DNA from 2 places in the Kribbella swartbergensis genome. Region 2 is predicted to be linked to the other one. Evidence: riboswitches for the same ligand, from Rfam matches in the RefSeq annotation. Region 2 holds a riboswitch; the other holds the start of a gene.
What was found. Region 2 has a riboswitch for glycine ahead of ACYVOK_RS03620 (L-serine ammonia-lyase). Riboswitches for the same ligand answer to the same signal wherever they lie in the genome.
Positions count from the first base shown of each region.

Region 1: linked by a shared signal. The riboswitch ahead of gcvP (aminomethyl-transferring glycine dehydrogenase) and the one ahead of ACYVOK_RS03620 (L-serine ammonia-lyase) in region 2 are both predicted to bind glycine.

Region 1 covers NZ_BAAGPM010000014.1:135,998-145,583, forward strand. The annotation lists gene ACYVOK_RS07495 (FHA domain-containing protein) at 1-195, shown strand, start outside; gene ftsR (transcriptional regulator FtsR) at 182-865, shown strand; gene ACYVOK_RS07505 (bifunctional nuclease family protein) at 935-1,429, shown strand; gene ACYVOK_RS07510 (MerR family transcriptional regulator) at 1,639-2,253, shown strand; gene ACYVOK_RS07515 (dihydrodipicolinate synthase family protein) at 2,302-3,162, shown strand; glycine riboswitch at 3,178-3,267, shown strand; gene gcvP (aminomethyl-transferring glycine dehydrogenase) at 3,341-6,187, shown strand; gene ACYVOK_RS07525 (serine hydrolase domain-containing protein) at 6,184-7,485, shown strand; gene ACYVOK_RS07530 (pyridoxal phosphate-dependent decarboxylase family protein) at 7,831-9,174, shown strand; gene ACYVOK_RS07535 (IucA/IucC family protein) at 9,294-9,586, shown strand, end outside.
Region 2 covers NZ_BAAGPM010000008.1:542-10,127, forward strand. The annotation lists gene ACYVOK_RS03615 (alpha/beta fold hydrolase) at 118-792, shown strand; gene ACYVOK_RS03620 (L-serine ammonia-lyase) at 779-2,152, opposite strand; glycine riboswitch at 2,232-2,324, opposite strand; gene ACYVOK_RS03625 (DUF3817 domain-containing protein) at 2,322-2,687, opposite strand; gene ACYVOK_RS03630 (alpha/beta hydrolase) at 2,810-4,288, shown strand; gene ACYVOK_RS03635 (hypothetical protein) at 4,345-4,569, opposite strand; gene ACYVOK_RS03640 (aminopeptidase P family protein) at 4,760-6,190, opposite strand; gene ACYVOK_RS03645 (LamB/YcsF family protein) at 6,374-7,126, shown strand; gene ACYVOK_RS03650 (5-oxoprolinase subunit B family protein) at 7,126-7,731, shown strand; gene ACYVOK_RS03655 (5-oxoprolinase subunit C family protein) at 7,728-8,567, shown strand; gene ACYVOK_RS03660 (DUF2332 domain-containing protein) at 8,662-9,586, shown strand, end outside.

The DNA.
Region 1 (9,586 bases), on a different contig from region 2:
CTCGACGACGTGACCGTGTCCCGGCGGCACGCGGAGTTCCGCCGCGACGCGTACGGCGTCAAGGTGCGTGACGTGGGCAGCCTGAACGGCACCTACGTGAACCGCGACCGCATCGACGAGGTCAGGCTGAACAACGGGGACGAGGTCCAGATCGGCAAGTACCGGCTGGTGTACTACGCCAGTGGCCAGGCCTGAGCCGTCCGCCGAGGGCCGCGGCATCGGTGAGGTGCTGCAGATCCTGCAGGCCGAGTTCGCCGACGTCACCATCTCCAAGATCCGGTTCCTCGAGTCCGAGGGGCTGGTGACGCCGGCCCGGACCGCGTCGGGTTACCGCAAGTTCAGTGCCGCCGACGTCGAGCGGCTGCGCTACGTCCTGACCGCGCAGCGTGACCACTACCTGCCGCTGAAGGTCATCAAGGAACACCTGGCCGCGATCGACCGCGGCCTGCGCCCGGCCGCGGGCGGCCCGCCGGTCGCGCCGACCTCGCTGCCGGAGCCGCCGGGCCTGCCGTCCGCCGAGGACTTCGGTGCCGAGGGCACCGAACTCAGGCTGACCCGGGAGGAGTTGCGGGCGGCCGCGGACATCCCGGCCGAACTGCTCGACCAGGTGGAGAACCACGGGCTGGTGGTGGCTCGTGGCAACCACTACGACGGGGACGCGATCGTGGTCGCGAAACTGGCCGGCGAGTTCGCCCGCTACGGCATCGAGCCACGCCACCTGCGCCCGTTCCGTACGGCGGCCGACCGCGAGGCCGGCCTGATCGAGCAGGTCACCGGCCCCCGCCGTACCGAGAAGACCGAGGAACTGGCCGCCCTCGCCGTCCGCCTGCACGCCGCCCTGGTCCGCTCCCGGCTCCCGCGCTGACCTTCGAGTTCGTCCCATCGGCGCACCCGTGGGCCTGCCCGGGGCTTCCCTGCGGAGTAGGCTGAAGGTGTGCGCGAAGTCGACGTGGTCGGAGTCCGGGTTGAGATGCCCTCGAGTCAGCCGATCGTGCTGCTCCGGGAGGTCGGGGGTGAGCGGTACCTGCCGATCTGGATCGGTGCCGCCGAGGCGAGTGCGATCGCATTCGCCCAGCAGGGTATGGAGCCGCCCCGGCCGCTGACCCATGATCTGTTCGCCGAGACCATCCGCGTGCTCGGCCACACCCTCAACCAGGTCCGGATCGTGAACCTGACCGACGGGGTGTTCGAGGCGATCCTGGTGTTCGACAACAAGACCGAGATCTCCGCCCGGCCGTCGGACTCGATCGCGCTGGCGCTGCGCACCGGGACACCGGTGTTCTGCACCGAGGAGATCCTGGCCGAGGCCGGGATCCCGATCCCGGAGAGTGAGGCGGCAGGCACCGACGAAGTGGAGGAGGAAGAGGAGGTCGAGCGGTTCCGCGAGTTCCTCGACCAGGTCACTCCGGAGGACTTCGACAAGAGTTAGGGGCGGGTCGCCGGTGCGGGACCCGCAGAGGTGAACGATCTGGTACAAGGCGCGCAAGGTAACGATTGAGGTCAGGGTTGCGACACGCTCTCGGGCGAGGGCTGTGATCGTTGACCCTCCCTGATCGGCGGCTTACCTTGAAGGAGTTGTGGGGTGTTGTCACTCCACGGATGTGACCCGTTCCAGTCGGTACCCAGGGAGGCTCAGGCGTGACACGCACCGGCGACACGGATCTGACGGCGCAGTCGACGTCCGAAGCACACGCCGAGGCGGCCGCTGCCGCGGGCGTCCAGGGTCTGCTCTTCGACGACGACCTGCGGCCGATGCCGGAGGACGTCGGGTTCCGCGGCCCGACGGCATGCGCCGCGGCCGGGATCACCTACCGTCAGCTCGACTACTGGGCACGCACCGGCCTGGTCTCCCCGTCGGTGCGCCCGGCAACCGGTTCGGGCACCCAGCGGCTGTACGGTTTCCGTGACGTCCTGCTGCTGAAGGTGATCAAGCGGCTGCTGGACGCCGGGATCTCGCTGCAGCAGATCCGGACCGCGATCGCGCACCTGAGCAAGCGCGGTATCGACGACCTGACCCAGATCACCCTGATGAGCGACGGCGCGTCGGTCTACATGTGCACCTCGCCGGACGAGGTGATCGATCTGCTGGCCGGCGGCCAGGGCGTGTTCGGGATCGCCCTCGGCGGTGTCTGGCGCGAGGTCGAGGGTTCGCTGTCCGAGCTGCCCACGGAGCGCGCCGACGGCCACGACGACGCCGACCAGCACGCGAACGACGAGCTTGCCGCCCGCCGCCGCGCCCGCATGACCGGCTGACCCGCTGCTCACACTGTGCGCCCACTCACCGTCGAAACACTGCGCGGTGTGTGGGCGACTTTGTTGTTGCCCCTCGACGCCGACGACTCCATCGACTACGCGCGGCTCGAAGCACAGGCGGCCACGCTCGCCGCGACCGAGGTCGACGGTCTGTACGCCCACGGCACCGCGGGGGAGTTCCAGACGCTGACCGAGCCCGAGTTCGATCGGGTCAACGAGATCCTCGCGGCCACCGGCAAGCCGTTCCAGATCGGTGCCGGCCATCCGTCGGCACAGCTCCAGTTGGAGCGGGTACGACGGGCCGCCGAGCTCGAGCCGGGTGCGGTCCAGGTGATACTGCCCGACTGGCTGCCGCTGAACGACCAGGAGTCGCTCGACTTCCTCCGCCGGGTCGCCGACACCGCCGCCGACGTACCACTCGTGCTGTACAACCCGCCGCACGCCAAGACCCGGGTCGGTCCGGACCTGCTGGTCAGACTCGCCGAGTCGGTGCCCAGCCTGATCGGCCTGAAGACCGCCGGCGGGGACAAAGCCTGGTTCGACGAGGCAACGAAGTCCGGCCTGTCGATCTTCGTGCCCGGCCACTTCCTGGCGAGTATGTCGCTACTCGGTGCACACGGCAGTTACTCCAACGTGGCCGCGCTCTCGCCGAACGGCTCGGTCCGGTATGCGCGCGACCTGGACGTGGAACGCCGGATCGGCGAGTTCTTCGCGCAGCACGTCGTACCACTGCAGAAGGCCGGGCTGTCGAACCCGGCGCTGGACAAGTTCCTGGCCGCCGTCGGTGACTGGGCCGATGTCGGCACCCGGGTTCGCTGGCCGATGACGGCGGCCACTCCGGAGCAGGTCGAGGCCGCCCAGCCGGTCGCCCGGAGCCTCCTGCCCGAACTGTTCGAGGATTCCTGGTAGCCTCGGGACTGCCGTACACAGCATTCGGGAGAGACCCGTTGACCCGGGCGCCGAAGGGGCAATTCCTCCCCGGAACCTCTCAGGCCCATGGACCGAATGCCACAGGCGACTCTGGAGCGCACACCACGTGACAGAGGGGGAGGCGACCCCGGCAGCACTGTCAGCCTTGGAGCCTCTAGTGAACGAAATCCCGCAAGTCTCGGCCGCCTTCGCCGACCGCCACATCGGACCGCGCCCGGACGAGGTCGCGCGGATGGTCCAGCTTCTCGGGTACGACGACGTGGACGCGCTGGTGGACGCCGCGGTCCCGGCGTCGATCCGGTCCGCCGAGGCGCTCCGGCTGCCCGAACCCGCCTCCGAGGTCGACGCGCTGCACGAGCTTCGCCAGCTCGCCGCCCGCAACAACGTCGCCACCTCGATGATCGGCCAGGGGTACTACGGCACCTTCACCCCGTCCGTCATCGTCCGCCGCCTGGTCGAGAACCCGGCCTGGTACACGGCCTACACGCCGTACCAGCCGGAGATTTCCCAGGGCCGGCTCGAGGCGCTGCTGAACTTCCAGACCGTGGTCTCCGACCTGACCGGCCTGCCGACCGCCAACGCGTCGCTGCTCGACGAGGGCACCGCGGCCGCCGAGGCGATGACGCTGGCGCACCGCTCCAACAAGAAGAGCAAGTCGGACCGGTTCCTGGTGGACGCGGACTGCTTCGCCCAGACCGTCGCGGTGGTCCGGACCAGGGCGGAGGCGCTCGGGATCGAGGTCGTGGTCGCCGACACCACCGACGGTCTGCCCGATGGCGACTTCTTCGGTTTCCTGGTGCAGTACCCGGGCTCCGGCGGCGTCGTCCGCGACCTCGCCCCGTTGATCGCCGCCGCGCACGAGCGCGACACCCTGGTCGCGGTCGCGTCCGACCTGCTCGCCCTGACGCTGCTGGAGGCACCGGGTGAGGCCGGCGCCGACATCGTGATCGGCTCGTCGCAGCGTTTCGGCGTACCGCTGTTCTACGGCGGTCCGCACGCCGGCTTCATGTCCGTTCGCTCCGGTCTGGAGCGGTCGTTGCCGGGTCGCCTGGTCGGCGTCTCGGTCGACGCCGACGGCTCCCCGGCGTACCGGCTGGCTCTGCAGACCCGTGAGCAGCACATCCGCCGCGAGAAGGCGACGTCCAACATCTGTACGGCGCAGGTCCTGCTGGCCGTGGTCGCGTCGATGTACGCCGTCTACCACGGCCCGGACGGCCTGAAGGCGATCGCCGAACGCGTCCACGACTACGCCGGCAAGCTGGCCGGGTCGCTGCGGGAAGGCGGCGTCGAGGTTGTCCACGACAACTTCTTCGACACCGTGCTCGCCCGCGTCCCGGGCCGCGCCGCCGACGTCGTCGACGCGGCCCGGCAGAACGGGATCTGGCTCCGCCTCGTCGACGCCGACCACGTCGGCATCTCCTGCGACGAGAAGACCGACGCCACCGCGCTGCGCCTGGTCTGCGACGCTTTCGGCGTCCGGTACGACGGTTCGCTCGGGACGACCGCGTTGCCAGAGGCGGTTCGCCGTACGACGGACTACCTGACCCACCCGGTGTTCAACACCCACCGGTCGGAGACCGCGATGCTGCGGTACCTGCGGAAGCTGTCCGACAAGGACTACGCGCTGGACCGCGGAATGATCCCGCTCGGCTCCTGCACGATGAAGCTGAACGCGACCACCGAGATGGAGCCGGTCACCTGGCCGGAGTTCGCCGACGTGCACCCGTTCGCGCCGATCGAGGACGCGGCCGGGTACGTGAAGCTGATCGGGCAACTGGAGCGCTGGCTGGCCGAGGTCACCGGCTACGCGAAGGTGTCGATCCAGCCGAACGCCGGCTCGCAGGGCGAGCTGGCCGGCCTGCTCGCGATCCGCGGCTACCACCGGGCGAACGGCGACGAGGGCCGCAACGTCTGCCTGATCCCGGCCAGCGCGCACGGCACCAACGCCGCCTCCGCGGTGATGGCCGGCATGAAGGTCGTCGTTGTCAAGGGCAACGACGACGGCACGATCGACCTGGACGACCTGCGGGCCAAGGCGTCCGAGCACGCCGAGAAGCTCGCGGCGATCATGATCACCTACCCGTCCACGCACGGCGTGTACGAGGAGAGCGTCACCGAGGTCTGCCGGATCGTCCACGAGCACGGCGGCCAGGTGTACGTCGACGGCGCGAACCTGAACGCACTGCTCGGGCTCGCGAAGCCCGGTGAGTTCGGCGGCGACGTCAGCCACCTGAACCTGCACAAGACGTTCTGCATCCCGCACGGTGGCGGCGGGCCGGGCGTCGGGCCGGTGGCAGTGGCCGCGCACCTGGCGCCGTACCTGCCGAACCACCCGCTGCTGGACCAGGCCGGTCCGGAGTCCGGGGTCGGCCCGATCAGCGCGGCGCCGTTCGGGTCGGCCGGTGTGCTGGCGATCTCGTGGGCGTACATCCGGATGATGGGTGCCGAGGGCCTGACCGCCGCGACGAAGGCCGCCGTACTCTCGGCGAACTACGTGGCGAAGCGGCTCGAGGGCGTCTTCCCGGTGCTGTACACCGGTGAGAACGGCCTGGTCGCGCACGAGTGCATCCTGGACCTGCGGCCGATGACGAAGGAGACCGGGATCACCGTCGAGGACGTCGCCAAGCGGCTGATCGACTACGGCTTCCACGCGCCGACGATGTCGTTCCCGGTGGCCGGCACGCTGATGGTCGAGCCGACGGAATCCGAAGACCTCGGGGAACTCGACCGGTTCTGCGACGCGATGATCGCGATCCGGCACGAGATCGATCGGGTCGCGGCGGCGGAGTGGCCGGCCGCGGACAACCCGCTGGTGAACGCGCCGCACACCGCCGAGTCGGTGATCAACGACAAGTGGGAGCACGCCTACACGCGCGAGGAGGCGGCGTTCCCGCGGTCGGTCGACCGCGCGTCGAAGTACTGGCCGCCGGTCCGCCGGATCGACGGCGCGTACGGCGACCGCAACCTGATCTGCTCCTGCCCAGCCCCGGAGGCCTTTGAGTGACTTCTGTACGTCCTGACACCGCCGCCGCTCTGTTCGCGCAGATCGCGGCGGCGCAGAGCGAATGGAAGCTGCCGTCGGTCAACGCCGGCGTGGTCCGGGACGGCGAGTTGGTGTGGACCGGGTCGCGCGGGCGGTTCGCCACGGCGGACGGCGGTGCGCCCGGTCCGGACGTGCAGTACCGGATCGGGTCGATCACCAAGACGCTGACCGCGATCCTGGTGCTGCAGTGCCGCGACGACGGGCTGCTCGCGCTGAACGATGCTGTGGGCAAGCACCTGCCTGGAATCGCCTTCGGGGACAGGACGATCCGGCATCTGCTCGCCCATTCCGGCGGCATGAACGCCGAGCCGGAGGGACCGTGGTGGGAACGCAACCCGGGTGTCACGTTCGACCAGTTGACGGCGGCGATGGACGAGTCGCAGGCCGCCGGACCCGCCGATCGGCGGCACCACTACTCGAACCTCGGTTACGGGTTGCTCGGCGAGATCGTCGCCCGGCTGCGCGGTGAGTCCTGGCTCGACCTGGTGCGGCAGCGCATCCTCGATCCGCTGGAGATGCGTCGTACGACGTACTTCCCGGCCGGTGCGGCGGCGCAAGGGTTCTCGGTGCACCCGTTCAGCGGCCGGCTGATGGAGGAGCCGGCGTACGACGCGGGTGCGATGGCGCCGGCGGGGCAGTTGTGGAGCACGATCGAGGACCTGGCGAAGTACGCGATGTTCTGGATCGACCCGGTGTACGAGGTGCTGAGCCGCGACACGGTCGAGGAGATTGCGTCGCCGGTGGCCTCCGATCCGCGCGAGGCTCTGAGCGCGTCGTACGGGTTGGGTCTGCGGTTGATCGCCGACGACCCGTACCTGTTCGTCGGTCACACCGGCTCGATGCCCGGCTTCCTGGCCGGTCTCTTCGTCGACCGGGTACGGCGGATCGGCGCGGTGACCCTCGGCAACGCGACCTATGGCCGGGTCGCCTCGCTCCCACCGGATCTTCTGCGTGAACTGGTCGACCATGAGCCGGTCCTCGCGCAGGAGTGGGTCCCGGAGCCGCCGCTCACCCAGGGCGAAGACATCCTCGGCCATTGGTACTGGGGCAACTCACCAGTCACCATGTCCGTCTCCGGCGGCATCCTCCAACTCACCGGCGCCCTCACGTCCCGCTTCTCACCCGTAGCCCCCGACCTCTACCAGGGCCGCGACGGCTATCTAGCCGGCGAGAAGCTGAAAGTCATCCGCGACGGCGACACGATCTCCCACCTCAACGTAGCGACGTTCGTCCTCACCAGGACCCCCTACGGTTCCTGATCCTCGGCCGGTATGCGGCACGTAGGGCGGATGCTCTCGCCGGAGCACACTGAACGAGCAGTCCGAACGTGCCCAGGCAGCGAATCGTGAGGATCGCCACGTCGGCCGTGGCCGAGTTGACACGGTACGTCATCGGCGGCAAAAGTTAGGTCTGCCTTACTAAGGCTTACCTAACAACTTCTTCTTCGGGAGATCTGGATGCCGCAACCTGCGCGTCTGACTGCGTTGCCCGCCCCGGTGCGCAGACCGTTCGCTTCGTGGCCGTTGGCCTCGACCGTCTCCGATCCGGGCCGGGGACCGTTGCCGGCTGGGGGGCCGGGGGAGGTTTTGCGGCGGGCCACCGAGGTGTTGGGGGAGCCGCGGGTTCCCTCGACCGGGGTCGGCGAGTCGGCGGCGCTCGAGCTGATCGCGGGGCTGCTGGCGGAGAACGGGATCGACCTGAGCCACCCGCACGCCGCGGCGCACCTGCAGCCGCCGGTGCTGCAGGTCGCCGTCGACGCGGACGCGCTGGCCTCGGCGAGCAACGCGTCGATGGACACCTACGACTCCGGTCCGGCGACGCTCGCGATCGAGCAGTGGGTGGTCAAGGCACTGGCCGGTCTGGCGGGCTTCGGCCCGGACGCGGACGGCGTACTGACGCCGGGCGGTTCGATCTCGAATCTGCTCGCCGTCCTGATCGCCCGTGACGACGCCGCCGCCGCTCTCGGTGTCGACGTACGGCGTTATGGAGTGCAGGGAATCGATCATCCGGTCGTGTTCTGCTCGGAGTTGGCTCACTTCTCGGTCCAGCGGGCGTGCGCCGCCCTCGGTCTCGGCGAGAACGCCGCGATCACGATCCCCTCGGACGAGCACTTCCGGATGCGTACGGACGTCCTCGCGGACGAGCTCGCCAAGCCGGGGCGGACGCCGATCGCGGTGGTCGCCACGGCCGGTACGACGGACTACGGCTCGATCGACCCGATCGCGCCGATCGCGGAGCTGGCCCGGCAGTACGGCGCCTGGGCGCACGTCGACGCGGCGTACGGGTTCGGGGCGCTGTTCTCCGACCAGCTCGCGCCACTGCTGGCCGACCTCTCGCACGCCGACTCGGTGACGCTGGACCTGCACAAGATCGGCTGGCAGCCCGCCGCGACCAGCGTGCTGCTGGTGGCCGACAAGAACCGGTTCGCCTCGTTCGGCCGGTCGGTCGACTACCTGAATCCGGCCGACGACATCGATTCCGGCCTGGACGGCCTGCTCGGCCGGAGCCTGCAGACCACCCGCCGCCCGGACGCGGTGAAGGTCGCCACCACCTTGACGGCGTACGGACGAGCCGGTCTGGGCGCGATGCTCGACACCTGTCACGAACTCGCGCACGCCGCCGCGGCCAGAGTCGTTGCCGACAGCAACCTTGAGTTGCTGGCGCCGGTGACGCTCACCACGGTGTTGTTCCGGGTCGCCGGGCAGGGCCTGGAGGCGGCCGAGGCGGACGCCCTGCAGGGGGAGGTCCGGCGCCGGTTGCTGACGTCCGGACGAGCGCTGATCGGCCGGACCAAGCTGCCGGCCCGCAGCGGCCGCCCGGCGGTGGTCGCGTTGAAGCTGACACTGCTGAACCCGAACGCCACCGCGTCGGACATCGAAAACCTGCTCGACCAGGTCGTGGCCACCGGCCTCGACCTCCAGGCCGAGACCGGCGAAGGAGCAGCGTGATCTCACCGACTGACACCGCGATTGCAGCCCACCTCAACGCGATCCTGCGGTGCTACACAAGGGAAACACCGGTCCCGGTCGAGGGGGGCCCGCTGAGCTTCCAAGTTGGAGACTCGACCGTGACGGCCCGGGTCGAGCACGCGTCCCGGACCGGTTTGCACGAATTCACCGACGTCCTGGTGGACGGCGTACCGCCGGCGCCGGAGGATCTGGTCCGGCTGCTGTCCGTCGACGCCGACCCGGCGGAGATCGAGGACCTCGCGGCCCGGACCGCCGAGTCGGTCCGGAACGTCGAACTGTTCGTCTCGAAGGCCGGCGGTGAGCGCGGACCCGGTCGCTTCCTGGAGATCGAGCAAGCACTGCTGTTCGGGCACTTGAACCACCCCGCCCCGAAGAGCCGGGAGGGACTGAG
Region 2 (9,586 bases):
TAGATCGCAATGGACGGGCACTTTCGTTCCAGTACGCATTCGTAGAATCGCAAGGAGTTAACTGAAGGCGCGCCTATCGCCCGGGCGGCGCGGCAGTTCCTGTGCCAGCCTGCTCTCATGTCTTCTCTGGTGCTGCTGCACGGCCTGGGCGCGAACGGCCGGGTGTGGGACGCCTGGCCGCAACCGCGGTTCGCCCCCGATCTGCCCGGACACGGCTCGGCCGCCGCCCTGCCGTCGTACACCTTCGCCTCGATGGCCGCGGCCGTCGCCGAGACGCTTCGGGTACGACGTGACGTCGAGATCGTCGGCCATTCACTCGGCGGCGTGATCGCACTCGAACTGGCAAGCGGCCGCTACGGCATCGCAGTGGACCGGGTGATCGCCCTCGGCGTGAAGGTCACCTGGTCCGCGGACGACCTGGGCCGGGCCGGTGCGCTGGCGCAGAAGCCGGTCGCGTGGTTCGACAACCGCGAGGACGCGGCCGCCCGGTTCCTCAAGGTCTCCGGTCTGCAGGGACTCGTCGACCCGAGCGCTCCGGTCGTCGAACACGGGCTCACCCAGGCCGACGGCCGCTGGCGACTGGCCATGGACCCGGGCACCTTCGGCGTCGGAGTACCCGACATGCCACGGCTCATCGCGGAGAGCAAGGCCGAGGTCGTCCTCGCCCGCGGCGAACGGGACGCGATGAACACCGACGAGGAACTACGCGCCCTGCACGATCACGTCGTCGTGCTCCCCGGACTCGGACACAACGCCCACGTCGAGGATCCGGGCCTGTTCAGCACTCGATGACGTTGACGGCGAGGCCGCCGCGCGACGTCTCCTTGTACTTGATCTTCATGTCCGCGCCGGTCTCGCGCATCGTCTTGATCACCTTGTCCAGGGTGACCACGTGCACGCCGTCGCCGTGCATCGCCATCCGGGCCGCGTTGATCGCCTTCACCGAGGCCATCGCGTTCCGTTCGATACACGGGATCTGCACCAGCCCGCCGACCGGGTCGCAGGTCAGGCCGAGGTTGTGCTCCATCGCGATCTCGGCGGCGTTCTCGACCTGTTCCGGCGTACCGCCGAGGACCTCGCACAGACCGGCCGCAGCCATCGAGCAGGCCGACCCGACCTCGCCCTGACAGCCGACCTCGGCACCGGAGATCGACGCGTTCTCCTTGTACAGCACGCCGATCGCGCCGGCGGTCAGCAGGAACCGGACCGCTCCCCCGTCGGTCGCCCCCGGCACGAATCGCCGGTAGTAGTGCAGTACGGCGGGAACGATGCCGGCGGCACCGTTCGTCGGCGCGGTGACGATCCGGCCGCCGGACGCGTTCTGCTCGTTGACCGCGAGCGCGAACAGGTTGACCCAGTCCATCACCTTGAGCGGATCCACCGACCACGGGTCCTGCGAGAGCTTCTTGTACAGCGCGTGCGCCCGTCGCGGGACCTTCAGACCGCCGGGCAGGATCCCCTCGGTCTCACAGCCTTCGCGGACACAGTCCTGCATGACCTGCCAGATCCGCAGCAGTCCGGCGTGGATCTCGTCCTCGGTCCGCCAGGCCAGTTCGTTCGCGAGCATCACCTCGCTGATCGACAACTGTGACTCGCGGCACCGGTCGAGCAGTTCGGCGCCGGTCGTGAACGGGTACTTCAGCGGGGTCGTGTCCGGCACGATCCGGTCGCCGGCCGCCGCCTGCTCGTTGACCACGAAGCCGCCGCCGACCGAGTAGTAGGTTCGTTCCCGCAGTACGTCGCCGTCCGGCGCACGGGCCGCGAAGGTCATGCCGTTGGGGTGGTATGGCAACGTCTTGCGCCGGTGCATCACCAGGTCGGTATTCTCGTCGAAGCGGATCTCGTGCGTGCCGGCGAGCAACAGCCGGCCGCGGTCCCGGATCGTCTCGACCCGCGCGTCGACGGACTGCGTCAGGACGGTCTCGGGGTCCTCGCCCTCGAGACCGAGCAGAACGGCCTTGTTGCTGCCGTGCCCGTGCCCGGTCGCGCCGAGGGAGCCGAAGAGCTGGGCCTGGACGGTCGCCGTACGCCCGAGCAGGCCGTCGGCGGCGAGGCCGAGTGCGAAGGTGCGGGCGGCGCGCATCGGTCCCACCGTGTGGGAGCTCGACGGGCCGATCCCGATACTGAACAGGTCGAAGACGCTGATCGCCATCGTGTGGAGGTTCCTTCCGGTCGTCGTTGACCGTTTGGTGTCCTCCCCGCTCTGTCAGACGGAGGTCTTCCAGAGGTGCCTCGCCCGTACGGTGAAGGTGCCTGAGAGATTCTTGGGGAGAGTTGCTCCTACGGCGCCCGGGTCGTGCCCGGGACTCTCCCGCACGGGTTCATGCGGCTGTTGAGTTAGCTGTCGTCGGTGACGGTACGGCGGTCGCCCGGCCGTCGTCAATCCGGCCGGTCCGCGTCGCCCAGATCTCGAAGAACCAGGTGAACAGGGGCGGAATGCTCGCCGCGAGGGCGGCCAGTGTGACCGGCCAGGACCAGCGCAGCGGACCGCGCACGACCAGCACCGTCAGCACGTAGACGATGAAGATGCCGCCGTGGATCGGGCCGAAGATCTTCACCCCGATCTCGTTGTCGGACAGCACGTACTTGAACAGCATGCCGATCAGCAACCCGGTCCAGGACACCGCTTCCGCGATCGCCACCCACCGGAACCACGCCGCGTGCTTCCCGCCACTCGTCTCAGTCATCAGCGACCGACCCTAACAAGCCCCCCAAGGCCCGGCAGGGGTCGGGCCGGGGCTCGTCCCCGATGTGGTGGAGCAAGCGGTTGCCGAGGATCGAGGAAGCTTCCAGACAGGAGATCTTCCGTATGAGGTTCAGACATCGCGTCATCGCCGGCGGTGTGGCGCTGGGCGTCGCGGCCGCCGGACTCACCACGCTCCCGGTAGCAGCGGCCGAAACCAAAGGACAGGGGGAGTGGTCCGAGTGCAAGCCGGAGGGCAAGGACAAGCCCGAGGTGGTCAAGGGTTCGCAGTGCGCGACGCTGCAGGTCCCGGTCGACTGGCGCAACCCTGACGGCCCCACCTTCGGTCTCGCCATCGCGCGTCGTACGGCGAAGCAGTCGGGCGACCGCGTCGGCGTACTGGTGTGGGGTCCGGGTGGTCCGGGTGACTCCGGCGTCGACCGGGTGAAGACCGGGATGGGCCGGTTCAGTGACAACTTGAAGGACCGGTTCGACGTCGTCAGCTTCGACCCGCGCGGGATCGCCCGCAGCAACCCGGTGAAGTGCTCGGCCGCACTGCTGGCCAGGCAGCCGTCACCGATCCTGAAGAGCCAGGCCGGCTTCGACGCCACGGTCCGCTACAACCGCGAGCTGGCCGAGGACTGCCGGAAGAACACCGGCCCGGTCTACGACCACCTCGACACCTGGCAGACCGTGCGAGACGTGGACGCGATCCGAGCCGCACTCGGGGAGTCGACGATCTCGTTCCACGGCAGCTCGTACGGGACGCTGCTCGGAGCGCAGTACGCCGAGACCTATCCGAGCCGGGTCCGCGCGATGGTGCTGGAGAGCATGGTCGACCACAGTGCCCCGTCAGCGCGGTCGTTCCTCGACGCCCAGGCAGCCGCGGCGCAGGACTCGTTCGACGAGTTCGTGACCTGGTGCGATGCGGCGCCGAACTGCTCACTGCACGGTCGCGACATCCGTGCGCTGTGGGCGGACCTGCTCGCCCGGGCGGATCGCGGTGAGGTGCCCGATCCGCAGAAACCGGGCCTGTCGATCACGCCGTACTGGTTGAGCTTCACCGTGTTCCGGGCGCTCTACGGACCGCAGTGGCCGGCGTTGGCGGACATGTTGAAAAACCTCGACACCAGCTCACCGCCGACCGGGCAGCCGCCGGTGCCGACCGGACTGGCGTCGAACACGCTCTCGGTGTTCTGCCAGGACTGGAACCTTCCGGTGCGGAACTACCAGGAGTACGCCGGTCTGCTCGCGCGACTCGCCCGCAACAACCCGGACATGCGCTACCCCGGCCAGCTGATCGCCGTCTCGATGTGCCTCGGCATGCCGCCGGCGGACAACCCGCAGCACCGGCTGAAGGTCCGTGACCTGGACGAGCCGATCCTGCTGGCGAACGCGGTCCACGACCCGGCGACGGGCTACAACTGGGCCCAGAGTGTGGCGCGCCAGCTCGGCAGGGAAGGCGTGCTGCTGACCTACGAGGGCTGGGGACACGGCAGCTACGACGGCGGACCGTGCATGGAGAACACCATCGACGCCTATCTGGTCTCGCTCGACGTTCCCAGGCGCGGCACCAGTTGTCCCGCCGTACCGCCGGTCACCTGAGAACTGCACCCAGGCAGGCGTCTCCCAACCAGACGCCTGCCTGGGTGTCTGCGGGCTCAGACCGGTACGCCGGTGACCTCGAGTACGCGGTTGAGCTGGTCGCCGCGGATCGCGCGGCGTGACAGCAGGCGAAGTTCGGCGCAGGCGGTCTCGAGTGCCTGCGTCTGGGATCGGCAGTTGTCGACGTACCAGAACGGATCGTCGGGCTGCGGATCGTCGGCGTCGTCGATGTCGGCGTACCAGTGCCGGCCGCAGTGCATCACTCGCACTCGCAGGTTCATGCTCATTACCCCCGTGTCTCCAGGGATCCTGGAGTCCCCCCGGGCCCCAGTCGGGCCTCGGCCGGGCGCGTGGTCGCGGCCCCCCACTACCCACGCGCCGGGCCGAGTTCGACCCTCCCCCGCTCGCTACATCGTTGCCGACGGCGTCGGTGTTACTGGTCGTGACCAGTAATTTTGCGTGACCCGATGACTACCGACTGTTGATGTGCGACTGGGTCCACTGCTCGAGGCCGGACGCCGTGATCGGCAGGTCCTCGGTGAGGATCTCCAGCCGGTCGGAGTGCACCACGACGTTGTCCTCGATCCGGATACCGATCCCGCGCAACTCCGGCGGGACGGTCTTGTCGTTCGGGTGGAAGTACAGCCCCGGCTCGACCGCCAGCGCCATCCCCGCCTCGATGTCGCCGGCGAAGTAGGCCTCCGGGCGGGAAGCGTCACAGTCGTGGACGTCGAGACCGATGTAGTGCCCGGTGCCGCAGACGATGTACCGGCGGTGCTGCTGCCCGTCCGGACCGAGCAACTCGTCGAGCGACACGTCGAGCAGACCCCAGTCCCGCAGCCCTTCGGCCAGCACGCGCAGAGCGGCGTACTGGAAGGCCCGGTACGGCGCGCCGACCTTGATCGCATCGAGTGATGCCAACTGTGCCTTGTGCACCAGGTCGTACACCTGCCGCTGGCCGTCGGTGTACTCGCCGGTGGCCGGGAAGGTCCGGGTCACGTCGGCGGTGTAGAGCGTGCGCGTCTCCACGCCGGCGTCGAGCAGGATGACGTCACCCTCGTTCACCGGCCCGTCGTTGCGGACCCAGTGCAGCACCGGCGCATGCTTGCCAGCGGCAACGATGGACGCGTAGCCGACGCCGTTGCCGGCGGTCCGCGCCCGCCGGTCGAACGTGCCCTGCAGCCACCGCTCGCCGCCGCCGCGAATGGCCTCCGGCAGCTCCCGGGCGACGTCGCCGAACGCGAGCACGCTGGCCGCGACCGCCTCGCGCAACTGGTCCAGCTCCCAGTCGTCCTTGATCCGGCGCAGCTCGGCGAGCGTCTGCCGCAGCGAGTTCCCGTCCGTCGGGGACGTGCGGACCAGCGCGTCCAGCATCGGCTCGACGCCTGGGGTGGAGAGCATGAACGGTACGGCGCCGCGCACCGCGGCCGGCAGTTCCTCGATCGGACGGCAGGCGATCTGCAACGCGTCCGACCAGTCCTTCAGACCCGGCACGGGACCGATCCACAGCTCGCCGTCCCGCGCGTTGGCGAAGAAGTCGGGCTCGTCCGGGCCGGCCGTCTCGCGCAGGTACAGGGTCGCGTCGCCGTCGGCCGACATCACCAGGACGGCGCCCTCGGCCTGGCACCCGGTCAGCCAGACGAAGTCGCTGTCGGCGCGGAACAGGTAGTCGGTGTCGTTCGAGCGGACCGGCGCCCGCCCGGCCGCGACCGCGATCCGCCGTCCGGGCAGCGCCGCCGCCAGCTTCCGCCGGTGCTCGGCCGCCGCCTCCGCCAACCCCTCGGGCAGCGTCACCGAGCGGTCCACCGGCCCCCAGCCGCGCGAGATGAACTCCCGGAACCCCTTGGCGTCGATCGGGCGGTAGGACTTCGGTGTCTCGTCGGTCCGGTCGTCGTCGGTCATGTGCTGTGCTCCCCTTTGCAGCTGACGGTCACAGCCATCAACTCAGGAGAGAGCGGGGTGACGCAAGCCCTTATCGAAACTCGGGAATCAGCGCGCGGAACGCTTCCAGCAGGCCTCACGGCCTACCTGGCTGTTCGCTCGATCAAGCCCATGGTCGAATTGTTCTAGGTTGTAGGAGTGTTCATGGACCTCAACGCGGATCTGGGCGAGGGTTTCGGATCCTGGCCGATGGGTGACGACAGCGCCCTGCTGGACGTCGTCACCAGCGCCAACGTGGCCTGCGGTTTCCACGCCGGCGACCCGTCGATCATGCGCCGGGTGACCGGGCAGGCGGTCGAGCGCGGGGTGGCGATCGGCGCGCACGTCGGGTACGCCGACAAGGCAGGCTTCGGCCGCCGGTTCGTCGACATCGAGCCGGCTGCCCTCCGCGACGAGGTCGTCTACCAGATCGGCGCACTGGACGCGTTCGCCCGGGTCGCGGGAGACAAGGTCCGGTACGTGAAACCGCACGGCGCGCTGTACAACACGATCGGGCATCACGAGGAGCAGGCCGCGGCCGTCGTCGGCGCGGTCGTGGACTACGACCGTTCGCTCCCGGTGCTCGGTCTTCCCGGATCGGCCTGGCTGCGACTCGCCGCCGACGCCGGTCTGACCGTCGTTCACGAAGCCTTCGCGGACCGTGCGTACACACCGTCGGGGACCTTGGTGTCGCGGCGAGAGCCCGGGTCCGTGCTGCACAACGCCGATGAGATCGCTGCCCGTTGTACGGCGATGGCGACCGGTCAGCCGATCCGGGACAGTGCGGGTGGCGAACTGAAAGTGGAGCCGGCGTCGATCTGCGTGCATGGCGATACGCCGGGCGCGGTCGAGATCGCGCGGCGGGTCCGGTCCGCGCTGGAGGGGGCGGGTGTGACGTTGAGCCCGTTCAGCCGGTGATGCGGATCCTGCCCTCCGGCGACCACGCGCTCCTGGTCGAACTCGACGACCTCGACCAGGTCCTCGGCTACTACGCCGCGCTCAGCGCCGATCCACCCGCGGACGCGGTGGACATCGTCCCTGCCGCACGCACGGTCATGGTGTCCACCGCGGGTGATCTCGGCGCTCTGTCCAGGGCCCTGCAGGCGGTGGAGCCTCAGGTCGGCAGCCGTGCAACCGGTGACCTGCTGGAGATCCCGGTGGTCTACGACGGCGAGGATCTCCAGGACGTCGCCGGCCTGCTCGGCTGCGGTGTCGCCGACGTGATCGAGCGCCACACGCGCGACGAATGGACGGTGGCGTTCTGCGGCTTCGCGCCAGGATTCGGCTACCTCACCAGTGGCGGTGACTGGGACATACCCCGGCGGAGATCACCCAGGACGAAGGTGCCCGCCGGGGCGGTGGCGCTGGCCGGTGAGTTCAGCGGGGTCTATCCGCGCGAGTCGCCGGGCGGCTGGCAGTTGATCGGCCGCACCGACGTGAAGATCTTCGATCAGGAGCGGGAACCGGCCGCCCTGTTCCACCCGGGACGCCCGGTGCGGTTCGTCGACGCGGGTCGTGGATGAGCAGCCTCACCATCCTCGAACCGGGGCCGTTGGCAACAATCCAGGACGGCGGCAGGATCGGCCAGGCGTCCCTCGGCATCCCGGCGTCCGGCGCCTGCGACCGTCCGTCGTACGCGTTGGCCAACCGCCTGGTCGGCAACACCCCGGGCACGGCCGCGATCGAGGTCACCTTCGGCGGCCTCGTCCTGCACGCGGACACCGATCTGGTCGTCGCCGTCACCGGCGCCCCCTGCTCCGGCGTCCCGCTCAACGCGCCGACGATCGTCAAGGCCGGTCAGGTGCTTCGCTTCGGCCCTCCCCGGACCGGTCTGCGGACGTACGTCGCCGTTCGTGGTGGTGTGGCCGTTCCGCCGGTCCTCGGTTCGCGTTCCACCGATCTGCTGTCCGGGCTCGGGCCTGCGCCGCTGACCTCCGGGCAGACGTTGCCGGTCGGCTGTGAGTGCGGCCCGATGCCCGGCGTCGACCTTGCTCCGGTCGCCGATCCGCCTGGCGGCGAGGTCGTCGTACGCGTGACTCCCGGACCGCGCCGGGATTGGTTCACGGACGCCGGATGGATGTCGTTCCTTTCCCAGTCGTATGTCGTCAGCAGCAACAGCAACCGGGTCGGCGTACGCCTCGAAGGCGAACCCCTCGACCGCGCCCGCGAAGGCGAACTGGCCAGTGAAGGCATGGAGCTCGGCGCCATCCAGATCCCGCCGTCGGGCCTCCCGGTCGTCTTCCTCGCCGACCACCCCGTCACCGGCGGCTACCCGGTCATCGCCTACGTCACCAGCACCGACCTCCCGATGTGCGCCCAACTCCGGCCCGGCCAACCCCTTCGCTTCACCAACAACTGAAGGGTTTGTCGTTCCTGTGGCTAGAATCGCCGGAATGCCGAGGTCGACCGCAGCAAGCGCCAGGAATGCCGGCAGGGCCCGCACACTCGCTCAGGTGTACCGGCGCTTCGCTGAGGTCGACGCCGCCGGAACCTCGCCGCTGTACGAGCGCGTCGCCGTCGCCCTGAGCGAGTCCGCCGAGGCACTGCGCGCCATCGAGACGGCCCCGGCACGCAAGCGGCATCCCACGGTGATCCTCGCCGCGCTGCACGACCTTGCCCTTGCCGGACGCGCCCCGGAGCTTGCTGCGGCCTATGCCGCTGCGGACGCCGACGCTGCAGCGGCCGCGGCGATCGACACGCTGCTGCACCTGACCGACTCCGTCGTGGCCATCGCCGTACGCCGTCGGACGCGGCCCAACGAAACCGGACGCGGTGCCGTGCTGTATCCGGCCATCGCCGAAGCGGCGCGCCGGGTCGGCGCGAACGCGGTTGGGCTCATCGACGTGGGCTGTTCGGCCGGGTTCAATCTCACCGTCGACCGCGTTGGCATTACGTACAGCAACGAACAGTCGCTGGGCGACCCGTCATCTCCGGTGCAGCTGTCGGCTTCGATCGTGGGAGACCGGCCCGTCCCGACGCAGCCGATGCCCGAGGTCGTCGCCCGGGTCGGTGTCGACACCGATCCGGTCGACGTGACCGGCGCGGACGAGGCGCGATGGTTGCGCGCCTGCGTGTGGCCGGACCAGCCGGAGCGGGCCGCGAGACTCGAAGCGGAGCTCGCGTTGGCGGCGGCGGCCCCTCCGCAGCTCCTGCAAGGTGACGCCGTCGAGGTGCTGCCCGACGCATTCGCCCAGATCCCCGCGGACGCCCTGCCTGTCGTCACCACGACGTGGGCGCTGGCGCAGTTCTCGCTCGAGAACCGTCTGCGCTTCCTGCACCGCCTCGACGAAGCCGCAGCCCACCGGACGGTGGCGTGGGTGTCAGCGGAGGGGGTCGGAGTCGCGCCGGCCATACCGACACTCGGCGATCGCCGCGCCT